One region of the Bacillus sp. NPDC094077 genome, then DNA from elsewhere that is predicted to be linked to it. Evidence: a T-box and tRNA genes for the amino acid it is inferred to sense, from the RefSeq annotation. Region 1 holds a T-box; the other holds one or more tRNA genes.
What was found. The T-box of region 1 lies ahead of alaS (alanine--tRNA ligase). A T-box ahead of a tRNA ligase gene usually reads a tRNA of that ligase, here a tRNA-Ala.

Region 1 (24,404 bases):
CGTCTTGTATTGGTTGATAAAGATGTTGTAGATATTACAAACGTAAACCGTCAAATTCATGCTTTATTATCTACTGTTGGACGTTCAAAAGTAGAATTAATGAAAGAGCGTATTGCAGACATTAATCCAGAGTGTGAAGTAATTGGACTAGAAATGTTTTATACTGATGAAACATATGAAGAGTTCTTTAAACATGGATTAGATTTCGTAGTGGATGCATCTGATACGATTACGTTCAAAATTCATTTAATTAAACAATGTTTACGTCGTAAAATTAAAATTATCTCAAGTATGGGTGCAGCAAATAAAATGGACCCAACTCGTTTCCGTATTGCGGACATTTCTAAAACACATACAGATCCAATTGCGAAAGTAATTCGTACGAAGCTTCGTAAAGAAGGTATTAAAAAAGGTGTAAAAGTTGTCTTCTCTGACGAAAACCCAATTGTAATTCGTGAAGAAGTACGTAAAGAAATCGTACCAGACGAAAATGCAAAAATTCGTAAAGCGAAATTACCACCTTCTTCAAATGCGTTCGTACCATCTGTGGCAGGTTTAATTATGGCAAGTCACGTTGTACGTGAGCGTATTAAAAACGTAGAAGTGAAGCGTGTAGGGCAAGAATAAAGTGAAACTTTAATCAGTGGGGGCATTCCCCGCTGATTATTAGTTGAACCAATCGGGCTTTTACGGGCAGTTGAAATCCCACCTAACTTCCTTGCATTTGCCGAATTTTGTGGTGGGAGTCTTACTGTCCGCAAATAGCGGGATAAAAGGAAAGCATATATCCATTTCGGATATATGCTTTTTTATATGTATGAAAGAAATATTGATATTTCCAATACTATTAGTTCGAATGTAAGTGAAGTTAGTAAGTAATGATCGTATTTGTCTGATTTATAGGCGGATGTCTCCAAGTCAAATTTTTGACTTAGTGACATCCCTGTTTGTTAATTTTCTGCTGAATATATAATATCTAAATTTCCATTTTGATCCGTTTTGAAAATTGGAGCAATCTGCTCTTCTTGTTCTTCGACTGAAACGATTTTCCGAGCACGATCCATAATTCTAACAAGCATTGCGTAGTCCTCTTCGATTGCTTGTTGTTTTTTTGTGAGAACGGCTAATTTGGCTTCAAGTTCATTATTCGTTTTTTGTAGGGAAGTGAGCTGTGATTGTAAGACGTCATTTTCAGTTTGTAATTTTGTGAGCGAAGGGTCATTATGCTCCAAGTTTTGCAAAAATGAGATGACATTTTGCATTGTAAGATCTTGTTTATTTGGCGTAATATCTTCCGAAAACTCGGCATCGATTACGAGTTGTTTCGTTTTTGTAAACTGCTCTTTTTCTATTTTTGCTTCAGAACGTTTTAACTCTTTACGCTGTTTTTTTGCAAGTTGCACTGCGTCTTCATAATTTGGTCTTACTTCAGCGTTCCATCTAAAGCCACAAGCTGCGGAAGTACGGTTCAAAGCATCGCCAACTTCATCGAATGCTTTTATTTGTGTACTTCCGCTGCGGATATGTCGTAAAACAGTTTCTGCTAAAAGGAGATCGTCTTCTTTTGTCCATGCATCTTGACGTGTTTTCATAAGCGAAGCCTCCGTAATGGTGACGTTTTCGCTTATATTACCCTTAATTCTTCGTTTTATGCGAGCTTTGTAATCTTTCATACACAGTAGAAAGTGCTTGTTCAAATTTCCCTGTCATTTTCGGTTTATAATATTGCTTGTTTTTTATTTTATCAGGTAAGTACTGTTGTTGTACCCATCCATTTGGATGGTCGTGTGGATATAAGTATCCAATGCCTCTACCTAACGATTCAGCCCCTTTATAGTGACTATCTTTTAAATGACTTGGAATATCACCTGTTTGTCCGTTACGTAGATCGTGTAATGCGGCATCAAGTGCTTTATAAGCTGAATTTGATTTCGGTGATAGGCAAAGTTCAATAACAGCATTTGCAAGTGGTATACGTGCTTCCGGAAAACCGACTCGTTCGGCTGATTCAATTGCTGCGAGCGTACGCGGTCCAGCTTGCGGGCTAGCAAGTCCGATATCCTCATATGCCATAATGAGTAGGCGTCTACCAATGCTTTGTAAGTCACCTGCTTCAATAAGACGTGCTAAATAATGGAGTGCTGCATTCACGTCACTTCCGCGCACTGATTTTTGAAATGCTGATAATACGTCATAATGAGCATCTCCACCTTTGTCGTGAACGAAGCTCTTTTTTTGTAAGCATTCTTCTGCGATTTCTAACGTAATCTCCACGGCCTTGTCGTCAGTTGTAAAGCTAGATAAAACTGCTAGTTCAAGTGCATTGTAAGCTGAACGCATATCTCCGCCTGATGCATTTGCAAAGTGATATAATGCTTCATCCGTAACAGTTACATCATATTCCCCAAGCCCTTTTTCTTTATCTTCAAGAGCTCGTTTTAAACCAATTAAAATATCATCTTCTGTTAAAGCATGTAATTCGAAAATTTGACATCTGCTTCGAATAGCGGAATTTATCGCATGGAACGGATTGCTTGTCGTTGCACCAATTAAAGTAAGAAGTCCACTTTCTAAATGAGGTAATAGAAAGTCTTGCTTTGCTTTATCTAGACGGTGCACTTCATCTAAAATTAAAACGAGGTGTCGATGCATTTTCGCTTCTTGTACGACAACTTCCATATCTTTTTTATTATGCGTCACAGCGTTTAATAGGCGAAACGGGGTACCAGTACTTCCTGCAATTGCGCTAGCGATTGATGTTTTTCCTGTACCTGGAGGACCATATAAAATCATAGATTGAAAATGATTTGCTTGGACCATTCGCCATAAAATCTTTCCTTCACCAACTAAATGCTGTTGCCCGATAATTTCTTGAATATTTGTAGGGCGCATTCGATGTGCGAGTGGTTGTTTCATCTTGACCGTCTCCCTTAATGTATAATCTCATTCTATCGTATCATTTTTTTTAATGGAATTTGAAATAGGATGCTGTTTTGTGGGAAAAATGAATATGAATATTTTCATTTTTCTTTCAATTGTAATAATTTCCGAGTTTTTCAATATGATTTTATGTTATCATTTTGATACACAAGTTGAAATTTCTTATAATACTATATTATGCTATAATTTCATAGGATTTTAAATTGTGTTCTTTTATAAAGTGAAACTTTAATCAGTGGGGGTTTTGTTCATCCCCCACTGATTATTAGTTGAACCAATCGGGCGTTTACGGGCAGTTGATCTCCCACCTAACTTCGTTGCTCCAGCCTAATTTTGAGGTGGGAGTTTTACTGCCCGCAAATAGCGGGCTAAATAAGATATAACCAATAGAAGTGAAAATTTGAAAAGAGGTGCAAAATAGATGAAGATTTCAACGAAAGGCCGCTACGGCTTAACAATTATGATCGATCTTGCAAAAAAATTTGGTGAAGGTCCAATTTCATTAAAATCAATTGCGCAGGCACATGACTTATCGGAACATTACTTAGAGCAATTAATTTCACCACTTCGTAACGCTCGTCTTGTAAAGAGTACGCGAGGTGCATACGGTGGATATGTATTATCTGATCAACCAGCTAATATTACAGCTGGGGATGTAATTCGTGTACTAGAGGGTCCGATTAGTGTTGTAGAAATGATAGAAGAAGAAGAACCAGCACAACGCCAATTATGGATGCGTGTTCGTGATGCGGTGCAAGAAGTGTTAGATAGCACAACTTTAGAAGATTTAGTACGTTATGAGGAAGAAAATCACGGGGGCTATATGTTTTACATTTAATTCCTTGTGAAACGATTTGGAAAGAAGGAGATTTAATGGAACGCATTTACTTAGATCATGCTGCGACATCTCCGACTCACCCAGAAGTGGTCGAAAAGATGATTCCATATATGACAGAAGTATTTGGAAACCCGTCTAGTATTCACTTTTATGGACGTCAAGCGCGTCATGCAGTAGATGAGGCGAGACGCGTGTGTGCAAGAAGCATTCATGCTAACCCGAATGAAATTATATTCACGAGCGGTGGTACAGAAGCTGATAATTTAGCGCTTATAGGTGTGGCACGTGCCAACCGTCATAAAGGTAATCACATTATAACAACACAAATTGAACATCATGCGATTTTGCATACGTGTGAATTGCTAGAGCGTGAAGGGTTTGAAGTGACCTATTTACCTGTAGATGAAACGGGGCGTGTTCAAGTTTCTGACATACAAAAGGCATTAACAGAAGAAACAATTCTTGTATCTATTATGTTTGGGAATAATGAAGTAGGGACGATGCAATCAATTGCGGAAATAGGAAAGCTGCTAAAAGAGCATCCAGCTTATTTCCATACAGATGCGGTACAAGCTTACGGTTTAGTAGAAATAGATGTGAAAGAATTTGGTATTGATTTATTATCGATTTCAGCTCATAAAATTAACGGACCAAAAGGTGTAGGGTTCCTATACGCTGGTGCAAATGTGAAATTTGAACCGTTATTAACGGGCGGAGAGCAAGAAAGAAAACGTCGTGCTGGTACTGAAAATGTACCTAGTATTGCTGGACTTCAGCATGCAATTCTTTTAGCTGAAAAAACTCGTGAGCAAAAAAATGCCCAATATGAAGAGTTTAAAGATATAATGGTATCTGTCTTCAAAAATGAAGGCATTACTTTCGAGGTAAACGGAAGCTTGGAATATCGTTTACCACATGTGTTGAATATAAGTTTTACAGGAATGAATATTGAACCATTCCTTGTGAACTTAGACTTAGCTGGCATTGCAGTATCAAGTGGTTCTGCTTGTACAGCTGGTTCGATTGATCCATCACATGTATTAGTGGCGATGTTCGGAAAAGACTCCGATCAAATACGTTCATCCGTACGCTTTAGTTTTGGTCTTGGAAATACGAAAGAGCAAATTGAAAAAGCGGCGTACGAAACAGTGAAAATCGTGAAGCGATTAACACAAAATTAGCATGGGAGGTGACATGATGAACAAACTACCTCACGAAACACGCGTTGTCATCGGGATGTCCGGTGGCGTCGATTCATCTGTAGCAGCTCTTTTATTAAAAGAGCAAGGTTATGATGTAATCGGAATTTTTATGAAAAACTGGGATGATACAGATGAGAATGGTGTCTGCACAGCAACGGAAGATTACAATGACGTAATTGAAGTGTGTAACCAAATCGGTATTCCGTATTATGCAGTAAACTTTGAAAAACAATACTGGGATAAAGTATTTACGTACTTTTTAGATGAGTACCGAGCTGGTCGTACACCAAACCCAGATGTAATGTGTAATAAAGAAATTAAATTTAAAGCATTTTTAGAGCATGCAATTGCGCTTGGTGCTGATTATGTAGCGACAGGCCATTATGCACGCGTTGCTTATATGGACGGCGAATATAAAATGCTTCGCGGTGTTGATGACAATAAAGACCAGACGTATTTCTTAAATCAATTAAGCCAAGAGCAATTATCAAAAACAATGTTCCCGTTAGGTGAATTAAAGAAACCACAAATTCGTGAAATGGCGAAAGAAGCTGGTTTAGCGACAGCGGCGAAAAAAGATAGTACTGGTATTTGCTTCATTGGTGAGCGTAACTTTAAAGATTTCTTAAGTAATTATTTACCAGCGCAACCAGGTGTGATGCAAACGTTATCTGGTGAAGTGAAAGGAAAGCATGACGGTTTAATGTATTATACAATTGGACAACGTCATGGCCTTGGTATTGGTGGTAACGGTGATCCATGGTTTGCTGTTGGGAAAAACTTGAAAGGAAACATTTTATATGTTGATCAAGGATTCCATAACGAACTTTTATATGGTGATGAAGTTATTGCTACGAATGTCGGCTGGGTAAGTAATGAAGCGAAAGAAAAAGAATTTAAGTGCACAGCGAAATTCCGTTATCGTCAAGAAGACAATAAAGTAACGGTTCAAATCGTTGATGAAAATACAGTTCGTATTCTTTGTGACGAGCCAATTCGTGCAATTACACCAGGACAAGCAGTTGTCTTCTATGATGGAGATGAGTGCTTAGGCGGTGCTACAATTGATGAAGTATACCGTAGTGGTAAGAAATTGGATTATTTAGGATAAAACGAGAAGCCTCTGCCGATTAGCGGTTAGAGGTTTCTTTTACATAAGGCGAATTTTCGTTCGCTTGGAAAATACATTCTTTGTTATAATTTGTTGTAGAGGTGAAGGGCATGTCAAACAAACTTGAAACAGGTATTCAATATATGCAAGAAGGAAACTGGGAAGAAGCAGCAAAAAAATTTACGGAAGCAATCGAAGAAAGTCCGAAAGATCCGCTTGGATACATTAATTTTGCGAATTTATTAGATGTACTAGGTGATAGTGAGCGAGCAATTTTATTTTATAAGCGTGCATTAGAGTTAGATGATAAATCTGCGGCTGCTTATTATGGATTAGGAAACGTATATTACGGTCAAGAGCAATTTGCAGAGGCGAAAGCTGTATTTGAACAAGCGATGCAAGCTGGCTTACAATCGGCTGATGTAACATTTATGCTAGGTATCACGCATGTGCAGCTTGGAAATGATCGTCTTGCACTGCCGTTTTTACAAAGAGCAACAGAATTGGATGACGCAGATGTAGAAGCTGTATTCCAATGTGGACTTTGCTTCGCACGACTAGAACATATCCAAGAGGCAAAACCTTATTTTGAAAAGGTATTAGAAATGGATGAGGAGCATGCAGATGCGTATTATAATTTAGGTGTTGCGTACGTATTTGAAGAAAATAACGAGAAAGCTCTTGCCTTATTTAAGAAAGCAACTGAAATTCAACCAGACCACTTTTTAGCTGGTAATGGTATTCGTTTATTAGAGCAAGAAGCTGAATAAGACGAAAATATAGGTTAATGGGTAGTTATCCCTCATCTAAAGAAAAGAGGTGGGGGATGTACTGCTCATTAAAGTGAAAAGAGTCGGAAAGGAGAGGAAAGATGGGAAATCAACATGCAATGGATTTGTTTGAGGAAGAGAAAAAATTTATTAAAGCGCAAGTTCTTCATACCATTTTCCACAACGAAGAAAACCTCTATTCCGTTGTCAGTATGAAAGTCATTGAAACGAATGAAACGTACGATGAAAAAAAAGTAATGATAAACGGTCATTTTCCCCGCATGCATGAAGATGAAGTGTTTACATTGACAGGTCATTTTAAAGATCATCCAAAGTATGGAAAACAATATTTGGTTGAAACATTTAAAAAAGAATTGCCGCAAACAAAAGCAGGCATGGTGCAATATTTAGCGAGTGATTTATTTAAAGGGATAGGAAAGCGTACAGCTGAAAAAATTGTGGACCATCTCGGGGAACATGCTATTTCTAAAATTATGGATGACCCTGATGCGTTAAATGGTGTTGTTAATAAGCAAAAAGCACAGGAAATATATGAGACAATTGTTGAGCATCAAGGGTTAGAGAAAGTAATGAGCTTTTTAAATGGTTACGGTTTTGGAACGAAGCTTTCTATTAAAATTTATCAGCAATATAAAGAGATGACATTAGAAGTGATTCGTAATAATCCATATCAACTTATTGAAGAGGTTGATGGAATTGGGTTTGGAAGAGCGGATGATATAGGGCGTGCGTTAGGGATATCGGGTAATCACGATGATCGTGTACGTGCGGGATGTTTTTATACGTTAGAGAATGTTTCATTGCAACTCGGTCATGTTTATATGGGAAAAGATCAACTTGTAAGAGAAACGATGTCACTTTTGAACAATCAAGAAGGAAGAGTGACTGAGGAAGATATTATAGGTTGTATTGAAATGATGCAAAGTGAAGGGAAAGTCATCATAGAAGAAGAACGAGTGTATTTAGCATCGTTGTTCTACTCTGAAAAAGGTGTTGTAAAGTCTATTCGTCGACTTATGAATCAAGAAGAAACACCTTCATTTCCTGAAGCAGAAGTGTTAAAAACATTAGGTGAAATTGAAGAGCAGCTGAATGTACAGTATGCACCACTTCAGCAAGAAGCAATTCAAACGGCACTTCATAAGCCGATGATGTTATTAACGGGTGGGCCAGGAACAGGAAAAACAACTGTTATTAAAGGAATTGTTGAAATGTATGCATCATTGCACGGATTATCGTTAAATCCGAATGAATATAGTGATGATAATCCATTTCCAATATTATTAACGGCTCCAACAGGAAGAGCTGCGAAGCGAATGAGTGAATCAACAGGACTTCCGGCTTGCACCATTCATCGTTTGCTTGGCTGGACACCAGAAGGCTCTTTCCAGCGTAATGAAACGGATCCGGTTCAAGGAAAGTTACTCATTATTGATGAGTTTTCGATGGTTGATATTTGGCTTGCAAATCAGCTATTCAAGTCACTGCCGACGAACATTCAAGTTATCGTTGTAGGTGATGAAGATCAGTTGCCATCTGTAGGGCCTGGACAAGTGTTAAAAGATTTATTAAATGCAGGTGCAGTTCCGACAGTAAAGCTCACAGAAATTTATCGTCAAGCGGAAGGTTCATCTGTTATTCAACTTGCCCATGCAATAAAAGACGGCACGCTTCCGCCAGATTTAGCACAAAATAAAAAAGATCGTTCATTTATCAGCTGTACAGGGGCTCAAATTGTTGAGGTTGTAAAAAAGGTTTGTGAAAATGCTAAGACAAAAGGCTTTAGTGCAAGAGATGTACAAGTATTGGCACCGATGTACCGCGGGCCTGCTGGTATCAATGTGCTGAATGAAGCGTTGCAACAAGTATTTAATCCGAAAAGAGAAAAGAGTAAAGAAATTGCTTACGGTGATGTTGTATACCGAAGAGGTGACAAAGTACTGCAACTCGTCAATCAGCCAGAGAGCCAAGTGTTTAATGGTGATATCGGGGAAATTGTTTCGGTGTTTTATGCGAAAGAAAATGTTGAACAACAAGATATGATTATCGTTTCATTTGATGGAATTGAAGTCACGTATACAAAGCCGGATTTAAATCAAATTACACATGCATATTGCTGTTCGATTCATAAATCACAAGGTAGTGAATTTCCGATTGTTATTATGCCGATTGTAAAAAGTTACAACCGTATGTTACGTCGTAATTTAATTTACACTGGCATTACAAGAAGTAAGAAGTTCCTTATTATTTGCGGGGAGGAAGCGGCTTTCCAGTCCGGTGTAAATCGCCTTGATGATGCAATGCGTCAAACGACTTTAGCTAGTCGCTTGCAAGAATCGCAAGGAGAAGTGCAGATGGTAACGGTTAATGGTGAAGAAATGGACGTGGAAAACATTTCACCGTATGATTTTATGTAACAAGGTGAAATTATATAGTGAAACTTTCAAACGTATAACGTTGAAAGGCTCTAGCATGTATAAATGAATGCAGTTTGGACATAATGGCGAATAGAATCTGGGAGACTGTAAGGAGATGAAAGCCATATGTTCAGTTGTCCAAATTGCAAAGGGAAAGACATTGGAAAAATAGGTGTCAACCAATTTTACTGCTGGAATTGTTATATCGAATTATCGGTTTCAAAGGGGAAAATCCATACGCATCAAGTAGAGGAAGATGGTTCGTTAAGCTCTCTTGATGATTTATTTGATGAGAACGAAAGAACGATCGGATAACGAAAAGGGGGATTTACTTTGAATCTACGCAATTCATTAATCGCATTAGGTGTTGGAGCTGCAGCATATCAATATGCTCGTAAGCAAGATGTATTTTCAAAACGCAATATAAAAAAGGCGCGTAAGATGATTAAGTCTTATTTATAATCATTTCGATAAAGTGAAAAACTCCCTTATTGATGAGGGAGTTTTTTTACGTGCCCATATGCAAATAAAAAAGTCCGATTTCCGAGAAAAGATAAGATAGACCGTAACATCCGACGCCAAGCATTCCATAATGCCATAATTGCTTCGCTCGTTCTTTTCGTGAGGAACGAATAAAGAAACCTTTCCAAATACCACATCCGATACAAATCCATTCAAGAATCATAAAAAGTGCAGATAATATAAGCATAAATAAGACCATTATTAGCCCTCCTGATTATATTTTTATGTTTTGCATTCTCAGGGGTGGTTGTCCTTATTATGTTAAATATATGTACGTCTTTAAAAAACAGTATGGTCTGTATGAAAAGATTTTAAAAGTTTTGCACATAACCTACCCTATTTATTTTCAAAATAAAGGTGGAGGAGGTTTTTCGTGTGAAGAATCTTAAAATCATTTGGATATATCGTTTAGGGTTATTGTTACTTGTTTTTCTTTGTTTGCTTGTCTTTTTAAAAATTAAGCCGCTATGGGCACCGATTATTTTTGTATTTAAAGTCGCAATCACACCGTTTCTTATTGCGTGTTTTATTGCTTATTTATTGCATCCTTTAATTGAAAAAATTCATAAAGAGGGAATGCCTCGTACGCTTGCTATTTTGCTCATTTACATTCTATTCTTTGGCGGAATTGGTTATGGGATTTATAAAGGAATACCAGTTGTTATTAAGCAGTTACAAGAAATTAATGAACAGTTTCCGCAACTTACAAAAATGTACGATTCTTGGATGGATGGCGTTACAGAACAAACAGCGAATTTCCCATCGTTTATTCATGAAAAGGTGAAACAAATTTTTGTTGGTGTAGAAATGAAGATTCAAGCTCTTTTAAATAAAGTGATGAGTACAGCTCGTGGTGTGCTGGATTCATTGCTCATTATTTTCTTAATTCCGTTCATTGTATTTTACATATTAAAAGATTACGGTGAGTTTTATCATATCTTTTGGAAACTAGTCCCAAGTAAATGGCGAAGTACGGGGCAAATGCTTGCGAAAGAAATTGATAAGTCACTTGGAAGTTATATTCGAGGACAGTTGTTTGTTTGCTTAGTATTAGGAGGGGTATCTGCTCTTTCTTTTTGGTTTATCGGTATGAAATATCCATTACTGCTTGGCATTATTATTGGGGTGACGGATATAATCCCATACTTCGGTCCTATTTTAGGAGCGATTCCGACATTAATGATTGCAGCAACGGTATCAACGAGTTTACTCGTTAAGGCGGGAATTACGATTGCGATTTTGCAATTCGTTGAAAGTAATATTTTATCTCCTTATATCGTAGGTAAGTCGCTTCGTATGCATCCTGTTATTATTATGCTTGCATTACTAGTAGGGGGAGAAGTTGCAGGAATTGTAGGGTTATTAATATCAGTTCCGATTTTAGCGGTTATTCGTACAGTCATTGTTCATGTAAGACCTCTGTGGAAAAAAGAAGATGTGTAAATACGGAAGCCCTCTATTTACGAAATAGAGGGCTAATCATATATTTATTTAGAGAGTTGCTCGTGTATCTTTTGAACGAGGGAGCTCACATCATTTGTTTGAATATGTTTTATTTTTTTCCATTCTGTATCATACATAAATACAATTTGATTACTGAAAAGACGTTTCTGTTCTTTTAGGTTAGAAATTTTTGCGAAAGAGTACTCTTCAAATATTGGATTCTGACTTACATCTGGTCCGTAAAAAAAGAGCCTTTTGTTCGTTAAAATTAACAGTCCTGGCCTTGCGATGGAACGATATATAAATATATCTAGTGAACATGCTGCGTAAAACAATATTGTTTCGTCAGTTGTTAATATATTTTTAGCTTTGTTCAATAAGGTTGTCATAGTGATCGCTCCTTTAGTGTTAATAATTCAATTATAACAAATGATGTAATATTTAGAAAAATGTATAGAGATATTTTTATGAGGATATTCCCATTTAGTAATAAATGCATAATATATTGAAAGGCTGTTAAGAATGAATAGTAGAATAACTATGGTTAATAAGCAATTGATACAATATAAATGATTATCTACATTGACAAACTTAAGAGAATTCTATTATATTTAGTCATATAATACATTAAATCAATGACGGAACAAGTACGTTACAGTCCATTTGTAGAGAGAAGCTTCCACTGGCTGAAAGAAGCTTTAAATGAAGGGTAACAGAAAGCTAATCCTGAGAGCAGCTAATCACTGCCGTCTTGCCACGTTACGGCACCATGAGGTGATGAATTGATTGTTATTATAATCAATTCATAATTAGGGTGGTATCGCGAGTTAACTCTCGTCCCTTTTATAGGGGCGGGAGTTTTTTATATTTAAGGAGGAAAATACAATGAAACAACTAACAGGCGCACAAATTCGTCAAATGTTTTTAGACTTTTTCCAAGAAAAAGGACATGCAGTAGAACCTAGTGCATCACTAGTTCCACATGAAGATCCATCTCTTCTATGGATTAATAGTGGTGTAGCAACATTAAAAAAATATTTTGATGGCCGTGTAATCCCGCAAAACCCACGTATTACAAATGCACAAAAATCAATTCGTACAAACGATATTGAAAACGTTGGGAAAACAGCTCGTCATCATACATTCTTTGAAATGTTAGGGAACTTCTCAATCGGTGATTACTTCAAAGAAGAAGCAATTACTTGGGCTTGGGAATTCTTAACGAGCGACAAATGGATCGGATTCGATAAAGAATTACTATCAGTTACAATCCATCCAGAAGATGAAGAAGCATTCACAATTTGGAATGAGAAAATGGGTGTTCCAAAAGAGCGCATCATCCGTTTAGAAGAAAACTTCTGGGATATCGGTGAAGGACCAAGTGGACCGAATACAGAGATTTTCTATGACCGCGGGGAAGCTTACGGTAATGACTTTAGTGACCCAGAATTATATCCAGGCGGAGAAAACGAGCGTTACTTAGAAGTATGGAACCTTGTATTCTCTCAATTTAACCATAATCCAGACGGTTCATATACGCCGCTTCCTAAGAAAAACATCGATACAGGGATGGGTCTAGAGCGTATGACATCTATCGTTCAAGATGTGCCTACAAACTTTGATACAGACCTATTCATGCCGATGATTGGTGCAACAGAAACAATTTCTGGTGAGAAGTATCGCAATGGTGACTTAGAAAAAGATATGGCGTTTAAAGTAATTGCTGACCACATCCGTACAGTAACATTCGCTGTTGGTGACGGTGCTCTTCCATCTAACGAAGGCCGTGGTTATGTATTACGTCGTTTATTACGCCGCGCTGTTCGTTATTCGAAGAAATTAAACATCAACCGTCCATTCATGTTTGAATTAGTACCGGTTGTTGGAGAAGTAATGAAAGACTTCTATCCAGAAGTACTTGAAAAGAAAGATTTCATCGCAAAAGTTGTGAAAAACGAAGAAGAGCGTTTCCATGAAACACTTCATGATGGTGAAGCAATTTTAGCTGAAGTAATTGCAAAAGCGAAAGAAGAAAAAACAACTGTTATTTCTGGCGTAGATGCGTTCCGTCTATATGACACATACGGTTTCCCAATTGAATTAACAGAAGAATATGCAGAAGAAGCTGGTATGACAGTTGATCATGAAGGCTTTGAAAATGAAATGGAAAAACAACGTGAGCGCGCACGTGCTGCTCGTCAAGACGTTGATTCTATGCAAGTTCAAGGTGGTGTCCTTGGAGAAGTTAAAGTAGCAAGTGAATTCGTTGGTTACGGTACAGTTGCAACAGAAAGTAACGTTGTTGCACTTGTGAAAAACGGTGAATACACAGATAGCTTACAAGCTGGTGAAGAAGGACAATTAATGCTTGATGTAACACCATTCTATGCTGAGAGCGGTGGACAAATTGCAGACCGTGGTTACCTTCTCGCTGACGGTGTAAAAGTTCTTGTGAAAGACGTACAAAAGGCACCAAACGGCCAAAACTTACACAAAGTAGCTGTAGAAGAAGGTACATTAACGAAAGATGCGGCTGTGAAAGCTATTATTGATACAAAGAATCGTAGTAGCGTTGTGAAAAATCATACAGCAACTCACTTACTACACCAAGCATTAAAAGACGTACTTGGAACGCATGTTAACCAAGCTGGTTCTCTTGTAACTTCTGAACGTTTACGTTTTGACTTCTCTCACTTCGGTCAAGTACAAGCTGACGAATTAGAAAAAATTGAGCGTATCGTAAACGAGAAAATTTGGGAAAGTATTGATGTTGAGATTTCTCAAAAAGCAATCGAAGAAGCGAAAGAAATGGGCGCAATGGCATTATTCGGTGAAAAATACGGAGATGTTGTACGCGTTGTACAAGTAGGTGATTACAGCTTGGAGCTTTGTGGTGGTTGTCACGTTGATAACACAGCTTCTATCGGTATTTTCAAAATTGTTGCTGAGTCTGGTATCGGTGCAGGAACGCGTCGTATTGAGGCGGTAACTGGTAAGTCTGCATACGAATTAATGAACGATCAAGTAGGTTTATTAAAAGAAGCAGCAGGAAAAATGAAAACAAATCCGAAAGATATTTTAACAAGAGTTGATGGTTTATTTGCTGAAGTAAAACAACTTCAAAAAGAAAATGAATCTCTTGCTGCAAAATTAAGCAATATCGAAGCTGGAAACTTAACGGATTCAGTCATGACAGTTGATGGCGTAAACGTATTAGCAGCGAAAGTAAATGTTGCAGATATGAACAACTTACGTACAATGATGGATGACCTTAAAAATAAATTAGAGTCAGCAGTTGTTGTATTAGCATCTGTAAATGATGATAAAGTGAATATTTTAGCAGGCGTAACGAAAGACTTAATTAGTCAAGGTTACCATGCTGGTAAACTTGTGAAAGAAGTAGCTTCTCGTTGTGGCGGCGGCGGTGGCGGCCGTCCTGATATGGCGCAAGCAGGCGGTAAAAACCCAGCTCAAGTTGAAGAAGCTTTAGCATTTGTACAAGAGTACGTTAAATCTGTTTCAAAATAAAGAGATAGTAGTGTACAATGGTAGGGAGAGGAGAAGTTCTTCTCCCTATACTTACTATATAAGTGAGGTGCTTGAAATGGACGGTTTTGATAAAACAATGAAGTTTAGCATTCAAGATGAAAAACAGAGTGTCCATGTAAATGATGTACTTTTAACTGTGTATGATGCACTTCAAGAAAAAGGCTATAATCCGATTAACCAAATCGTCGGTTATTTATTAAGTGGAGACCCAGCATACATACCTCGCCATAAAGATGCTCGAAGCATCATTCGCAAGCTTGAGCGTGATGAGTTAATTGAAGAGCTTGTGAAGTCTTACTTGAAACATCATCGTGAGGAGTAGTTTATGCGGATATTAGGTTTAGATGTTGGTACAAAAACAGTCGGCGTTGCAATTAGCGATGAAATGGGCTGGACAGCACAAGGACTGGAAACAATCAAGATTAACGAAGAACGAGGTCAATTTGGTTTTGATCGTATTTCTGAGTTAGTAAAACAGTACGATGTGGACAAAATAGTAGTAGGTTTACCTAAAAATATGAATGGTACAATTGGCCCGCGTGGTGAAGCTTGCCAACAATTTGCAGAAAACCTACGAGAGCTGTTACAATTAGACGTTGTAATGTGGGACGAGCGTTTGTCAACAATGGCAGCGGAACGTCTACTCATTTCAGCTGACGTAAGTCGTAAGAAGCGAAAACAGGTAATCGACAAGATGGCTGCAGTCGTAATCTTACAAGGATTTTTAGATAGTAAATAAGAGGTGACCAAAATGGAAGAAAATCAAATTACAATTGTAGACGAAAAAGGTAACGAACATTTATGTGAAATTATTTTCACTTTTGATGCTGAAAAATTTGGCAAAAAATCATACGTAGTCTTCTCTCCAATCGGTGAAGTAGACGAAGATGGAGACCAAATTTATGATGCAATGGCTTATGAGCAAAATGAAGAAGAGGGCGGAACTTTACTTCCAATCGAATCTGAAGAAGAGTGGGAAATGGTACAAGAAATGTTCAACACTCTTGCTGATGAGCAAGATGCAGAATAATAAGTACTGAAAAGATGGACGACATACAGTCCATCTTTTTTTGTATTTATATGTAAAATGAAAGATTTTTTGTCGAAACTACGCAATCCTTTGTAGTATAATGAGACGGATTGTAGAAAAATAAAATGGCTATTAAAAGAGCTAAGCGGATTTGTTGTGGTTTTCCATCATGCTGTATAGAAACATATACATATGGTCTACAATTGAATAAGGAGGAAGAGTTTTGGTAGAGAATCAAGTGAAAAAGAAGCGTAGACGCATTTTTTTATTTTCGATTATTGCACTGCTCTTAGTTTGTGGTTCAGTCTATGCGTATATTTCATCGGCGTTAGGGCCGGTTGATAGCGGGAATAAAAAAGAGATTGAAGTAGAGATTCCTAAGGGTTCCTCTACAAGTAAAATTGGTGAGATTTTAGAAGAAAAAGGTGCTGTGAAAAACGGTACAGTCTTTAGTTTTTATGCAAAAGCTAAATCGAAAAATTTACAAGCTGGTACATATTTATTAAATCCTTCCATGGGTGCTGAAGATGTCATGGAACAAATGTCATCTGGTAATGTACATCGTCCAGCTCTTTATAAAGTGACGATAAAAGAAGGAGCACAAGTAACCGAAATTGCAGAAGCGATTGCGGCAGAATTAAAGTGGAATAAAGATGATGTTGTGCGTCAATTAAACGATAAAGCATTCGTTCAAAAAATGCAGCAAAAGTATCCGAAGTTATTAACGGATAAAATCTTTGATAGCAATATTAAATATCCATTAGAAGGTTACTTATATCCTGCGACATATTCGTTCTATAAGAAAGATACGACGTTAGAGGAAATTGTAATTCCAATGCTTGATAAAACGAACGCAATCATTGTTCAAAACGAGGCGAAAATAAAAGCAAAGAACTGGGATGTTCACCAGCTTTTAACATTGTCTTCACTTATTGAAGAAGAGGCAACTGGTTTTACAGATCGCCAAAAGATATCTAGTGTCTTCTATAATCGTTTAGCAAAAGGTATGCCGCTTCAAACGGATCCAACGGTATTATACGCACTTGGAAAGCATAAACAACGTGTATTATACGAAGATTTAAAGGTAAACTCACCGTACAATACGTATGTTGTGAAAGGATTGCCAGTAGGGCCGATTGCGAACTCGGGTAAACATTCAGTGGAAGCTGCGTTAGAACCTGCACAAACAGATTATTATTATTTCTTAGCTGCACCAAGTGGTGAAGTGTACTATGCGAAAACATTGGAAGAGCATAATGCATTAAAGCAAAAATATATTACGAAAAAACAGTGAAATGGGGAGGGATAGCGAAAAAGGTCGCACATCCCTCTTTTTTGTGGTAAAATATATCGGGTTAAAAACTGGCAGAAGAATCGTTTTTAATATCAAAACGGGACGTACAAGCTAAGGGTGAAGCTGGCTTGTATTTTTATTGCATTCTATGTGTGAAAAGACGTCATAGAGGCACTTCTCCATGTAAATAAGGAGGACCATTTATGGAGGATGCAGTTAACGAGTACCTATTATCATTTATTGATCCAAAAGATAAATTAATTCTTGAAATGGAAGAATATGCAACAGAAAATCATGTGCCGATTATGGATCGACTTGGAATGGAATTTATGCTGCAATTTTTACGTTTAATTGGACCAAAAAGCATTTTAGAGCTTGGTACAGCAATTGGCTATTCTAGTATTCGTATGATGCAAGCTATTCCAAATTCACGTATTGTGACAGTTGAGCGCAATCGTGATCGATATGAAAAAGCACTTGAATATATAGAACGTTCCCCAGTAAAAGAACGTATTGCAGTTATATACGGTGATGCGTTAGAGACGGGCGAACAAGTAAAAGAACACGGAACATTTGACGTTATTTTTATTGATGCAGCAAAAGGACAATATCGTCGCTTTTTTGACTTATATGAACCGTTATTAAATCCTGGTGGCGTAATTATTTCAGATAATGTTATGTACCATGGTCTTGTAACGACAAAAGAGAAAATTGAAAACAGACGTACACGTGGTTTAATCCGTCGTATTAAGACGTACAATGAATGGCTTATGAACCATGAAGGATATGATACAACGATTTTCCCAATTGGTGATGGAGTAGCTGTTAGTAAAAAGAGAGGGTGACCAAGGTATGAAGAAACCTGAATTGTTAGTAACGCCAAGAGCGGTGGCGGATATCGAACCTCTTGCGAAAGCAGGAGCAGATGCGGTAATGATCGGTGAGCAAAAGTTTGGTTTACGTTTAGCAGGGGAATTTTCACGTGAAGATGTAAAACAAGCTGTTAAAATTGCGCATGAAAATGGTGTGAAAGTATACGTAGCAATGAACGCTATGTTCCACAACGATAAAGTAGAAGAATTAACAGATTACGTTGCATTTTTAAACGAATTACATGTAGATGCAATTGTCTTCGGAGATCCAGCGGTATTAATGGCTGTTCGTGAAGTAGCGCCAAATATGCAGTTGCACTGGAATACAGAAACAACAGCAACAAACTGGTTCACTTGTAACTATTGGGGTCAAAGGGGGGCGAAGCGCGCTGTATTAGCTCGTGAGCTTAGCTTAGATGAAATTGTTGATTTAAAAGAAAATGCTGAAGTGGAACTTGAAGTACAAATTCACGGTATGACTTGTATGTTCCAATCGAAGCGTTCGTTAGTAGGAAACTACTTTGAGTATCAAGGACGTAATCTTGATATTGAAAAGAAAAAATATGAAGAGAATATGTTTTTATATGACCCAGAGCGTAACAATAAATATCCAATCTATGAAGATGAAAATGGTACTCACATTATGAGTCCGAACGATATTTGTTTCATCGATGAATTAGAGGAACTAATCGATGCTGAAGTCGATAGCTTAAAAATCGATGGAGTACTAAAAAGCTCTGAATACATTATTGAAGTAACGAAGAAATATCGTCAAGCGATTGATTTATGTGTGGAAGATCGTGATGCGTATTATGACGTGAAAGATGATCTATATAAAGAAATAGAAGAAATGCAACCAGTAAATCGTCCGTTAGATACAGGATTCTTCTTTAAAGAAACGGTTTACTAAACGAGGAGGGTGTAGGAAATGACTGTACAAGAAATTTCACGAGTGATCGATGGCAAACGCGTTATTGTGAAGAAGCCTGAACTGTTAATCCCTGCGGGTAACTTAGAAAAATTAAAAGTAGCTATCCATTATGGGGCAGATGCTGTATATTTAGGTGGACAAGAATTTGGTCTTCGTTCGAACGCAGGTAACTTTACGCTAGAAGAAATGGCAGAAGGCGTTGAGTTCGCAAAGAAATATGGAGCAAAAATATACGTAACTACAAATATCTTTGCACATAATGAAAATATGGACGGGCTAGAGGAATATTTAAAAGGGATTGAAAAAGCTGGCGTAACGGGAATTATCGTTGCCGATCCGCTTATTATTGAGACGTGTAAACGTGTAGCGCCTTCTGTTGAGGTGCATTTAAGTACACAACAATCACTATCCAACTGGAAAGCAGCACAGTATTGGAAAGAAGAAGGTTTACATCGTCTTGTATTAGCTCGTGAAGCAAGCTATGAAGAGATGAAAGAAATTAAAGAAAAAGTGGATATTGAAATTGAAGCATTCGTCCATGGTGCAATGTGTATCGCATATTCAGGAAGATGTACATTAAGTAACCATATGACAGCGCGTGACTCTAACCGTGGTGGTTGTTGTCAATCTTGTCGCTGGGACTATGATTTAGTTCAAACGGTATCACAACATAAAGATGCAAAAGAGCTTCCTCTATTCCAAGAAGAAGATGCTCATTTTGCGATGAGTCCAAAAGATTTAAATTTAATTTTATCAATTCCGAAAATGATTGAAATTGGAATTGACAGCTTGAAAGTTGAAGGACGTATGAAATCTATCCATTACGTAGCGACTGTAGCAACTGTATATCGTAAAGTAATTGATGCGTATTGTGCGGATCCTGATAATTTTGAGTTTAAACAAGAATGGTTAGATGAGCTTGATAAATGTGCAAATCGTGATACAGCTCCTGCATTCTTTGAAGGGGTTCCAGGACATCAAGAGCAAATGTTTGGAAATCATAGTAAGAAAACAACGTATGATTTTGCTGGTTTAGTGTTAGATTATAATGAAGAAACGGGCATTGTAACGATTGAGCAACGTAATCATTTCAAACCAGGACATGAAGTTGAGTTCTTTGGACCAGAAATAGAAAACTTTACGCAGACGGTGGAGAAAATTTGGGATGAGGATGGAAACGAATTAGATGCAGCGAGACATCCGTTGCAAATCGTGAAATTCAAAGTGGATCAACCAGTGTATGTGAATAATATGATGCGCAAAAGCATACTTCAATAAGAAAGAGTGGTAGTCGAATGGGGACGAATAAGCCTGTTGTAATTGGAATTGCTGGTGGTTCAGGATCAGGTAAAACGAGTGTAACGAAAGCGATTTTTGACCATTTTCAAGGTCATTCTATTTTAATCTTAGAGCAAGATTATTATTATAAAGATCAAAGCCATTTACCAATGGAAGAACGTTTAAAAACAAATTATGATCATCCGCTTGCGTTTGATAATGATCTGTTAATTGAACATTTGCAGCAGTTGCTTGCATATGAGCAAATTGATAAGCCTGTATATGACTATACATTGCATACGCGTTCAGAAGAAATTATTCCAGTTGAGCCGAAAGATGTAATCATTTTAGAAGGAATTCTTATTTTAGAAGACCCACGTCTTTGTGAGTTAATGGACATTAAGCTATTCGTTGATACAGATGCGGATCTTCGTATTCTGCGCCGCATGCAGCGTGATATTAAAGAGCGCGGTCGTACGATGGATTCAGTTATTGATCAATACGTAAGTGTTGTACGTCCAATGCACAATCAATTTATTGAGCCTTCTAAGAAATTTGCGGATATTATTATCCCTGAAGGTGGACAAAACCACGTTGCGATTGATATTATGGTGACAAAAATTGCAACAATTCTTGAACAAAAAGTAAATTTGTAATAGCATAGTAAAAGATATACGATAGGAAGGGATTTTTTCCCTTCCTATCGAATACAATGAAACATGCAACCTCATCTATATATAGGTGAGGGCATATTTATATCAACTTTCCATACATATCTTCTTTATATAAAGAAGAATTGGAAATACGGGGTTGTATGTGACAACTCCGCTAGTGCAAGGGTACTAGAAACCTTCGCTAACAATGGAAGCGGAGGAGTTTTCATATGGAACTCCTCTTTTTTCGGGGGATTGGTATATAAAAGGAGTGGAAAATATGTCAACAGAAAAAACATACCCTATGACGCAAGAGGGTAAGCAAAAACTAGAGAACGAACTTGAGCAATTAAAAACAGTAAGACGTAAAGAAGTAGTAGAACGTATTAAAATCGCACGTAGCTTCGGAGACCTTTCTGAGAACTCTGAGTACGATGCGGCAAAAGATGAGCAAGCGTTCGTAGAAGGACGTATTACACAATTAGAAAATATGATTCGCAACGCAGTTATCATCCAAGATAATGGCGAAGAATCTACTGTTGTTACATTAGGTAAAACAGTAACATTTAAAGAGTTACCAGATGGAGATGAAGAGGCTTACACAATCGTAGGTAGCGCGGAAGCTGACCCGTTTGAAGGAAGAATTTCTAACGATTCTCCAATCGCAAAAAGCTTATTAGGTAAGCAAATTGGTGAGAAAGTAGCAATCCAAACACCAGGTGGAGAAATGCAAGTAGAGATTATCTCTGTAAAATAATAAAAAAATCACTCGTGTAAAAACGAGTGATTTTTTTTATTTGTATAAAAGATTAAACACTCCGTCCAAACTACAATAGACGAGGTGTTTTTTTATGGAAATAAAACGGAGAATTACAATTGTTTTAATTTGTTTTATAGGTGTAATGTTTTTATTACTTTGTCGCTTAATCCAAATACAGATTATAGATACTGAATCATTTACTGATCGAAATATCAACTTGATTGAAAGAAGCGTTACGCAACGAACACAATCACTTACAGTAGATGATGGAAGAGGACATTTTATTGATCGGAATGGTAAAAAAATTGGTGAAGAGAAATACCCAGTTTTAATTATTTTTCCATTTTTACAAATAAAAAATGACATGTTAGAGAAAATTGCGCATATCATTGGTGTGTCGAGACAAGAGATTAAAAGACAAATGAAAGATAAAAAAAATGCAATTATATTGCAAAGGGAAAATGGGCCATTTCAATTGGCACGAGAGCAGATGGAAAAGGTGAATCAATTAAATGTATTAGGTATTGTAGCAGCTGAAGTTCGATTAAAGCAAAACGGAGAGATAAATCATTTAATCGGTGAAGTGGGGGAGAATGAACGAGAATTTCAAAAGCGATATGGAGAAGTGAAAAAAATTTCAAAACAAACGCCAATTGGTATTTCCGGATTACAGCAATCATTTGATGAATTTTTATTGACTGATGGAGAGGCAAAAGTATTGTATCAAGTGGACCGGCAGGGAGAACCGATTTTCGGAAAGCAGGCGAAATACACTTCACCAGGAAATCCGTTCTATCCAGTTACGATTCAAACTACTTTACATAAAGAGTTGCAGCAAAAAGCAGAAGAGGTAATAGAATCCAGTGAAATAATGAAGGGAGGATTAGTATTACTTGATGTAAAGACAAATGAAATATTAGCGTTGGTCAGCAAACCATCTTTACAGGTGAAAAATGAAAAATTATATAAAGCTACACTTGAAAATCAAATGTTAACACCACATTTTCCTGGATCTGTTTTTAAAACAGTAGTTGCAGCTGCAACGATTGAGCAAAATGTAAAAGTGTTTAATCGTACATTTAATTGTAATAAAGATTTATATGGTGAAAAAGCCCCTCAAGTTATGATGGGGACACTCAGTTTTAAAGAAAGCTTTGCTAGAAGCTGTAACAGGACATTTTCAGAGTTAGGTAACGAGCTAATGCAAAAGGATAGGGATGTACTAGAAACGTACGTAGAAGCGTTAGGAGCCGCTGGAAAGATTGGTTGGAATGGTCCGGTATTTCATACATCTCGTTTCGAGCAAATGCCTGAGGAGAAGAGTGCTATTATTTGGGGGAGTGAAGAAAATAAAAATAGTAAGAAAGCGGTAGCGCAAACAGCAATTGGACAGAAAGATGTACGTATATCACCTCTAGCAATCGCAAATATGATGGCGACGATTGCTAGGAATGGAGAAAAGATGGAAGTGAAAGCTGTTGAAAAAATAGTGTATAAAAGTGGAAGTAACTTTTTTACATTTGAAAACCATAAATTAAATGGAAAACAGCTTTCTTATGAAACAGTGAAAACATTACAGGAGTTATTAAGAGGCGTTGTAACAGCAGAGAAAGGAACAGGAGCAGCATTCCGATCGTTACCACTAAGTGTCGCTGGAAAATCTGGGACGGCGCAAACAGGGAAAGGAACGAAGGTGAATCGCTGGTTTGCAGGCTATTTTCCATATGAAAATCCAAGATATGCTTTAGTTGTCGTTGATATAGAAACTGATAGCAATGTAAATAAAGTTACAACCATTTTCAAAGATATCGTAGAAGCAATCCATCAGTTAGAGAATGAAAAGTAATCTTGCAATTTATAGTGAAATTTATAGTGAAATGTTTTTATTTCATGAGAAAATATTATTGTAAATGTTCAACCTTTCTAGATTTAATGTTACAATAGCAAGTAGGAAAAACTGCATGGAGGTTTGAAGAATGGCAGGAGGATCTAGATTCCAACAGAAACAACAAAAACGTCGTCAAAACGGTGTTTTAAATATTGCAATCGCTATTGTATTAGTAGCAGTAGCTATTGTAGCATATCAATTGTTTGTTCCTGACACAAAAGAGCAAGCGTCTTCTAGTGATAAAAAGGTAGCTCAGCAAACAACAAAAGAAAATAAAGCTGAGAAAGCTAAAGGTAAAGAAGAGACGAAGAAGGACGAACAAGAGAAGACAGAGGCTAAGAAGAAGGAAGAAGAAGAGAAGCAAAAGGCTGAAGAAGAACAGAAGAAAGCTGAAGAAGAAGCGAAAGCTAACGAGAAAGTACCAGCTGAAAAAACACAGCCAAAGGCAACAGATGCTTATACGAAGCCTTCTTGGAAGCCAGTAGGTACAGAACAAGGTGCAACACCTGCGATGACGTTTAATAAAGGTACAGCAGATTGGAATGAGATGAATAAAGCGATTTCCGCTGCAATTGACGTTCCAGTAGAGCAATTAATTGTTCATAGAATCGGAAATAACGGTAAGAATAAAGCCTACGGTAATGTACAAGATAAGCAATCGGGTAAAAAGTATTATGTAAATATTGATTGGGTAGACAATGAGGGCTGGAAACCAGTGCTTGTTCAAACTCTAAACTAAAAAAGAGAAGCTCCTTGGGAGCTTCTCTTTTTTAGTTAGCGTAATTTCTTTAATTTAAAATGAACAACTGCGCTATAATACGGTCTTTTGCTTTCAGGATCCATAACCATTTGATGCGAGATGTGATGAACTTCAAGCATAAGTGC
Region 2 (6,060 bases), on a different contig from region 1:
TTTATAGAACAAGCCCAACAGACTGAATGTGGTTTTTGTTGTATAGCGATGATTACCGAATATCATAATAGTACCGTATCTTTTCATGATATGTATGAAAGGATTGGTAATGGTAGAGATGGAACGTCACTATTTCATTTAAAGCATCTAGCTGAGGGATTAGGATACGAAGCAAATTGTTTTAAAATTCAAGAATATGATGAGTTATATAAAGTCCCACTCCCTTGCATTATTTATTGGAAGGAAAAACATTATGTAGTACTAGAGGAAGTAGCTGAACATGGAGTAATAATTGTTGATCCCGCTGTGGGAAGAAATAAGGTAAAAAAGGAAGAGTTCGAAAGGGATTTTTCAAAATATGTTATGACATGCGTACCAGGTGAAAGGTTTGTTAAGAAGAAGCCTAAAAGCTTATGGTTACCATATATTAATATATTGAAAGAGAGACCATCCCTATTAATAAATTTAGTCTTACTGTCCTTTGTGTTACAGTTATTCACTTTAGGTATACCCCTTCTAATACAATATTTAATAGATCATGTTATTTCACCTCAAAATTTTAATTTGTTAAATATCTTTTTAATATCAATAGTATTTGTGGTGGGATTCCAATTTCTATTCAATATAGTTAGAGGTAAGGTTGTAATTGTAATGGAGAACTTTTTAGATAAACAAATGATGAGTAAATTTATTAATCATTTACTTCATTTACCTTATCATTTTTTCCTCTTAAGAAAATTTGGAGATCTCCTATTTAGGGTAAATAGTCTAAGAATAATTCGGGATATGATTGGATCAAACCTTATTAAGGGTATATTAGATGTTGGGTTACTAATTGTAATATTTGTTTTCATGATAATTAAATCACCAATTTTAACGGTATCTGTTTTAGTGTTCACAGCACTTAACGCAGTTTTATTAATTGCTACACGCTCTAAAGTAAAAGAGGTTAGCCAAGAAGAAATTATGGCGAATAGTGAAGTTCAAAGTATTCAAACGGAGACTTTGTATGGAATATTCAATGTTAAAACAGCTGGAATCGAGGATAAAATATTTACTCGATGGAATAAAAATTTTAAAAAGCTGCTAAAAGCTTATAGAAAGAAGCAAAATCTTAATAATTATATTCAATCAGTAAGTAGTTCTATTGGGAATTTAGCCCCCTTATTCACTCTATGGCTTGGTGCATATTTAATTTTAAACAATCAGTTGACATTAGGAAATCTAGTAGCTTTTCATGCTATTTCCAATCAATTTTTTGGACTAAGTCAGTCAATTGTTCAAATGTTTAATTCTTTCTTTGTAACTGGTACGTATTTAAGAAGGGTACAAGATGTATTAGATGCACCAAAAGAAGAACAAACTCCGGATATGAAAGAGATAACTAATCTTGAAGGTCGTATACGTTTTGAAGATGTAAGTTATCAATATACAAAATATAGTCCAATGTCTGTTGAAAATATTAATTTAGAAATTAAACCGGGCCAAAAAGTAGCGATTATTGGAGAATCTGGTGCTGGAAAGAGTACCATGTCCCGTCTACTATTGGGATTGCATAATCCGAGTGAGGGGAAAATATATTATGATGATGTGGATTTAAGTAATATCGAAAAATCATCATTGAGACGTCAAATTGGTGTAGTTCCTCAGGACGTTACACTATTTAATAAGACTATTTTTGAAAATATTGCAATTTATGATAAGGATATCTCGATAGAAGAAGTCGTTGAAGCTGCTAAGGTAGCACAAATACATGATGACATTATGAAGATGCCTATGCAATATAATACGTTCATATCTGAGATGGGATTCAATATTTCAGGAGGACAGCGACAACGTATTGCACTTGCGAGAGCTTTAGTTCATAAACCATCCATTTTAGTATTAGATGAAGCAACAAGTTCATTAGATCATCTGAATGAGAAGAAGGTAGATGATTATCTCAATGAAATAAAATGTACAAGGGTTGTTATTGCACATCGACTTACTACAGTAATGAATGCAGATTTAATAATTGTGATGGATAAAGGAACTATTATAGAATCGGGTACTCATAAAGAGTTAATGCTAAAAGCTGGTTATTACTCTTCCTTCTTCAAGGATATAGAACCAGATTACAAGTTACTAGCAAATTAAGCATATATATTTATGAATCTAATAAAAAAGAAAGAGGGATAGATATGAAAGTTCAAACAAAAAAAGACCGTAATTTAATCAGATATGCAAGTGGGGTAGTTACCCTTTTAATCTTGGCTTCCTTTATATATCAATGGAATAACGGGTTAAATATTGACATTCCTGAAAGATTAGGCCTAGGGATAGCTCTTGTCGCATTTGTTACTACCTTTATGCCTCAAAGAAAAAAAGATGCTAATTAATTTAAATCGCGCTTGAGATCTATTTCTCAAGTGCGGTTTCCTAAAAAATTATATAGAGGAATCATAAATAATCATGCATACCAATACAAACTATAAATTTAACATTTAGGCTTTAAATATATATAAAGTAGCAATTTAAAAGAGAAATATCTTAAATATTTTCTACGTACTTAAATTCAAACTAAAAAATTATAAAAAAAGGATGGATATCAAATGTTTAGAAGAAAAAAATCAGATGAAATGCGAAAACAAAAGTGGAATACTGGTGGATTGACTAGTGTAGTTGATGAAAATGAATTAAAACAGGTTGTAACTGGCGCGGGTTCAGACGATATCTATATAGAGACAGTTCCAGCTGCTATAGCTGCGTTTTTACCAAATCAGATGAACACATATCCTGATCCAATGATCATGCCTAAGTATAGATAATCAAGGACTTAAAATAAAAAAAGAGAACATATTAACACTAAAAGATTTGTACTTGAATCCAAGTTGTCATAGGTATCGTTTATTATACTAATCCTATAGCATTTAAAGAAAAGCTATTTGATAGAAAAGGTATTGGGTGTTATCAAGGTGCAAAATTATTTTATTAGATATTCATTCTATATTTAGGGTGTATATCTGTTGGCCTAAAAATAGGAATCTAAAATCCTTGAATATGCTAAATAGAAAACTTTAATTTAGAGAATTAGATGATTTATAACAATATTGGACTATCCCTATCTATAGGGGGAAGAGAATCCTGTAATATCTAATTTCCGTTCACTATTTTAGTAGGATCAACTTATGATGCATATAATAAAACACATATTTGTACGTTGAAGTCACATGCCTCGTCTCTTATTTGTCTAGGGGAGGCTATGAAATTTCAATAGGCACAGAAGACAAAATGTCGAGGGCTTCCTATAAATAATTTTTATATTTGAAAAATCAGTAATTTCATTTACTAAATTAAATAAACAATGTTATAATGTGGTGTGGAATCCGTTTATTCAGAATTAATGGTTAATTGATATGATATTTAACATTGTTTTAATCGTAAAACAAAGTGTTAATTCTCTTTTATAGAGAATTATATGGCGGCATAGCCAAGTGGTAAGGCCCAGGTCTGCAAAACCTGTATCATCGGTTCAAATCCGATTGTCGCCTTTTATTCTAGTATATCAATATTTTTCATATGGTGGCATGCCAATTAGGAATGGTACAAGGTTAGCATACCCTTTTATGTTGGTTCGAATCCAACTGTCACCTTATATCCCAATACCCTTTGGGAATAGTTGTATATGGAAACTTTTCTTTGTAACTCCTCAGTCATTTATATATTGTACTAATTACTTAAACAACCACACTTTACACTACTACACCTATAAGTCAAACACGATGGATTTATTTCATTGAAAGACCCCAAAAGAATAATTTTTACAATGGTCATGAATAATGTATGTTATTAAGCATGGTTAAATTTGTCCTATTAAGATTTTGAATCCTTACTAATGTAATTGAATAGGCTTTTACAGCGATAAATGTGTTAATTATAGTATTCGCAACAAAATAGTTGAACAAGAATTATGCTAAATTTTACAATTAATTTTCTTAATATTAGGATTTTTCGTTATTATATAAGTTAAGTATTTTAAAGGGGGTGATTCTATGAAGAGTAAAGGAGCATTAATATCTTTCTTGGTTTTAGTTATATTGTTAGGATTTTTACCAATAGAAAAAGCAAGTGCCTCTGTATCATCTAATCCATTAAATGAAGTAGCAAATCAAATTGACACAAGTAAAAATTATTATATAGTTCCAGCAGATTTACCAACAAGAGGATTACATTCTCTTCCGTCTTTAAATTTTTCACCATCTGTAGTAGTTAATTCACTAGGTAATACAGTGGAAGAACCCTCAGGAACTCCTATGAAATTCTTTTTTTCTGAAGAAAAAAAGAAATACCACATTGGAATGCTTTATCCGCTGCCTGTGAAAGGACTTGTTTATTATTTTATAGATAGTAGCTTACATCTTATTTTGGGTGAACAATACGCGGCCGATTGGACAATAACTCCTGTAGAAGGAGGATATATACTGCAAGCAGGAAGTGGATACCTTGGTTATAAAGATGGTGAATCGCCACTGTATGGTCCTGTTACATTTGCCCGCTTAGGTAAAGAAAAAGTTGTGTGGAAATTAGTACCCGCGTCTTAAAGTTTATATAAGTTTTAAATATAACTTGTTTAAATGATAATACGTGAATAAGTAATTAATAATAAACTAGTACTAGTAGGCTTTTATGTTCTCAAAATGTTTTTATCGCTATAATATTTAAGTATGAAAGGACGTGTTTTTGTGAAATTTAAAGGATTATTACTATCCTTTCTGGTTTTAGTTACATTGTTAGGATTTTCCCCAATAGAGAAGGCAAGTGCATCCGTATCATCTGATTCAGTAAACGAAGTAGGAGATAGGATTGATACAAGTAAAAACTATTATATAGTTCCAGCAGATTCACCAACAAAAGGGTTGCGTTTCCGTTTGCTCTTTGGTGCTCGTATTCATGTACTTGTTGGCTCACAAGGAGATCCTATGAAGTTGCATTTTTCTGAAGAAAACAAGAAATATCGTATTGAGGACTCTGTGAATTGGATAAAAGGACCTATTTCTTATTGGTTTAGTACATCGGATGATAGTGTATATTTTGGTGGGGAGGAAAATGCAGCTTATTGGACGATAACTCCTGTGGAGGGAGGATATACTCTTCAAGCAGAAGGTGGATACCTTAAATATGAGAATATTGAATCACCAATGTATGGTCCTCTTACAATGACCTATTTAGGTAAAGAAGAAGTTGTGTGGAAATTAGTACCTGTACTATAAATTTCATATAAGATTTATAGGATATATTTAATGGGAAAATAAATTAGTTTACTAAACAATTTTTAACTATAGCAGGTTTGACACTCCCACCCCTAAAGGGGCCAGCTGACTAACGCCAGCGGGATTCTTGCTACCAAAGGCGAAGTCCATTTCTGGTATCGCTGACGTGCAAGATTGCGATATGTACTGTTTTTTTGATAGCGTTCCATACTCACTGATCTAAAACCTATTCAAGCGTAAAGATTATTAGTCTCAACTATTCTTATTAGTGGTAAGGTGGTACCTGTGTTACAATTTGGTTTTTCGTAATTTGATGAAAATAATAGGAGAAAGAGGATTATCAATTACTTACACAACAATTATGCGTAGGGTTCATTGATCTAAATTTGTTATTATACAAGCTAAACCGTAATAATTTCATTTACCGTATGGATAGATACGTAATACATAGGAGTTAGACTCAAAAGAGAGAATCAGTCTCTACTTTAAAAGTCAAAGAAAATCAATGGAATCTATATTTAACTTATGTTAAATTTAATGTATATTTACTTTTCTTTTTTTATTTCTTTTAAACATTCAAGAGCCGTTTCGCGGTTCAGATTCAGACACTAATATGGTGTTTATGACTCTGAGTCCGAAACGGCTCTTTTTATATATAATTATTTATTTTTAATGAGATCATGAAAATGAACAAATGTGTTTTGGGATTAAACAATATAAAAAAGGAGTGAAGACCGGAAGGTACGAAGGAAGCATGGCTGTAGCCATGCCGTTGCGAAGACAATTGGATTTGCTAAAGAAACGTGGATAT

Region 2: it has a tRNA-Ala gene. The T-box ahead of alaS (alanine--tRNA ligase) is inferred to sense a tRNA for this amino acid. The anticodon was not compared.

The regions. Positions count from the first base shown of each region.
Region 1 covers NZ_JBNNUF010000001.1:864,911-889,314, reverse strand. Annotated here, with positions in the region: gene ACQKNR_RS04660 (tRNA threonylcarbamoyladenosine dehydratase) at 1-627, shown strand, start outside; gene ACQKNR_RS04655 (RsfA family transcriptional regulator) at 951-1,592, opposite strand; gene ACQKNR_RS04650 (replication-associated recombination protein A) at 1,636-2,916, opposite strand; gene cymR (cysteine metabolism transcriptional regulator CymR) at 3,362-3,778, shown strand; gene ACQKNR_RS04640 (cysteine desulfurase family protein) at 3,814-4,959, shown strand; gene mnmA (tRNA 2-thiouridine(34) synthase MnmA) at 4,976-6,091, shown strand; gene ACQKNR_RS04630 (tetratricopeptide repeat protein) at 6,202-6,861, shown strand; gene recD2 (SF1B family DNA helicase RecD2) at 6,963-9,299, shown strand; gene ACQKNR_RS04620 (hypothetical protein) at 9,426-9,614, shown strand; gene ACQKNR_RS04615 (YrzQ family protein) at 9,633-9,761, shown strand; gene ACQKNR_RS04610 (hypothetical protein) at 9,808-10,020, opposite strand; gene ACQKNR_RS04605 (AI-2E family transporter) at 10,197-11,264, shown strand; gene ACQKNR_RS04600 (PH domain-containing protein) at 11,309-11,653, opposite strand; T-box leader at 11,891-12,109, shown strand; gene alaS (alanine--tRNA ligase) at 12,150-14,792, shown strand; gene ACQKNR_RS04590 (IreB family regulatory phosphoprotein) at 14,869-15,135, shown strand; gene ruvX (Holliday junction resolvase RuvX) at 15,139-15,552, shown strand; gene ACQKNR_RS04580 (DUF1292 domain-containing protein) at 15,565-15,843, shown strand; gene mltG (endolytic transglycosylase MltG) at 16,067-17,137, shown strand; gene ACQKNR_RS04570 (O-methyltransferase) at 17,341-17,982, shown strand; gene ACQKNR_RS04565 (peptidase U32 family protein) at 17,990-18,919, shown strand; gene ACQKNR_RS04560 (peptidase U32 family protein) at 18,938-20,218, shown strand; gene udk (uridine kinase) at 20,236-20,874, shown strand; gene greA (transcription elongation factor GreA) at 21,152-21,628, shown strand; gene ACQKNR_RS04545 (peptidoglycan D,D-transpeptidase FtsI family protein) at 21,723-23,477, shown strand; gene ACQKNR_RS04540 (YrrS family protein) at 23,608-24,258, shown strand; gene ACQKNR_RS04535 (YrzA family protein) at 24,294-24,404, opposite strand, start outside.
Region 2 covers NZ_JBNNUF010000025.1:19,702-25,761, reverse strand. Annotated here, with positions in the region: gene ACQKNR_RS27640 (peptidase domain-containing ABC transporter) at 1-2,136, shown strand, start outside; gene ACQKNR_RS27635 (hypothetical protein) at 2,181-2,378, shown strand; gene ACQKNR_RS27630 (hypothetical protein) at 2,592-2,807, shown strand; tRNA gene ACQKNR_RS27625 (tRNA-Cys) at 3,460-3,530, shown strand; tRNA gene ACQKNR_RS27620 (tRNA-Ala) at 3,561-3,632, shown strand; gene ACQKNR_RS27615 (hypothetical protein) at 4,032-4,580, shown strand; gene ACQKNR_RS27610 (hypothetical protein) at 4,722-5,249, shown strand; partial or broken gene ACQKNR_RS27605 (IS6 family transposase) at 5,518-5,625, shown strand.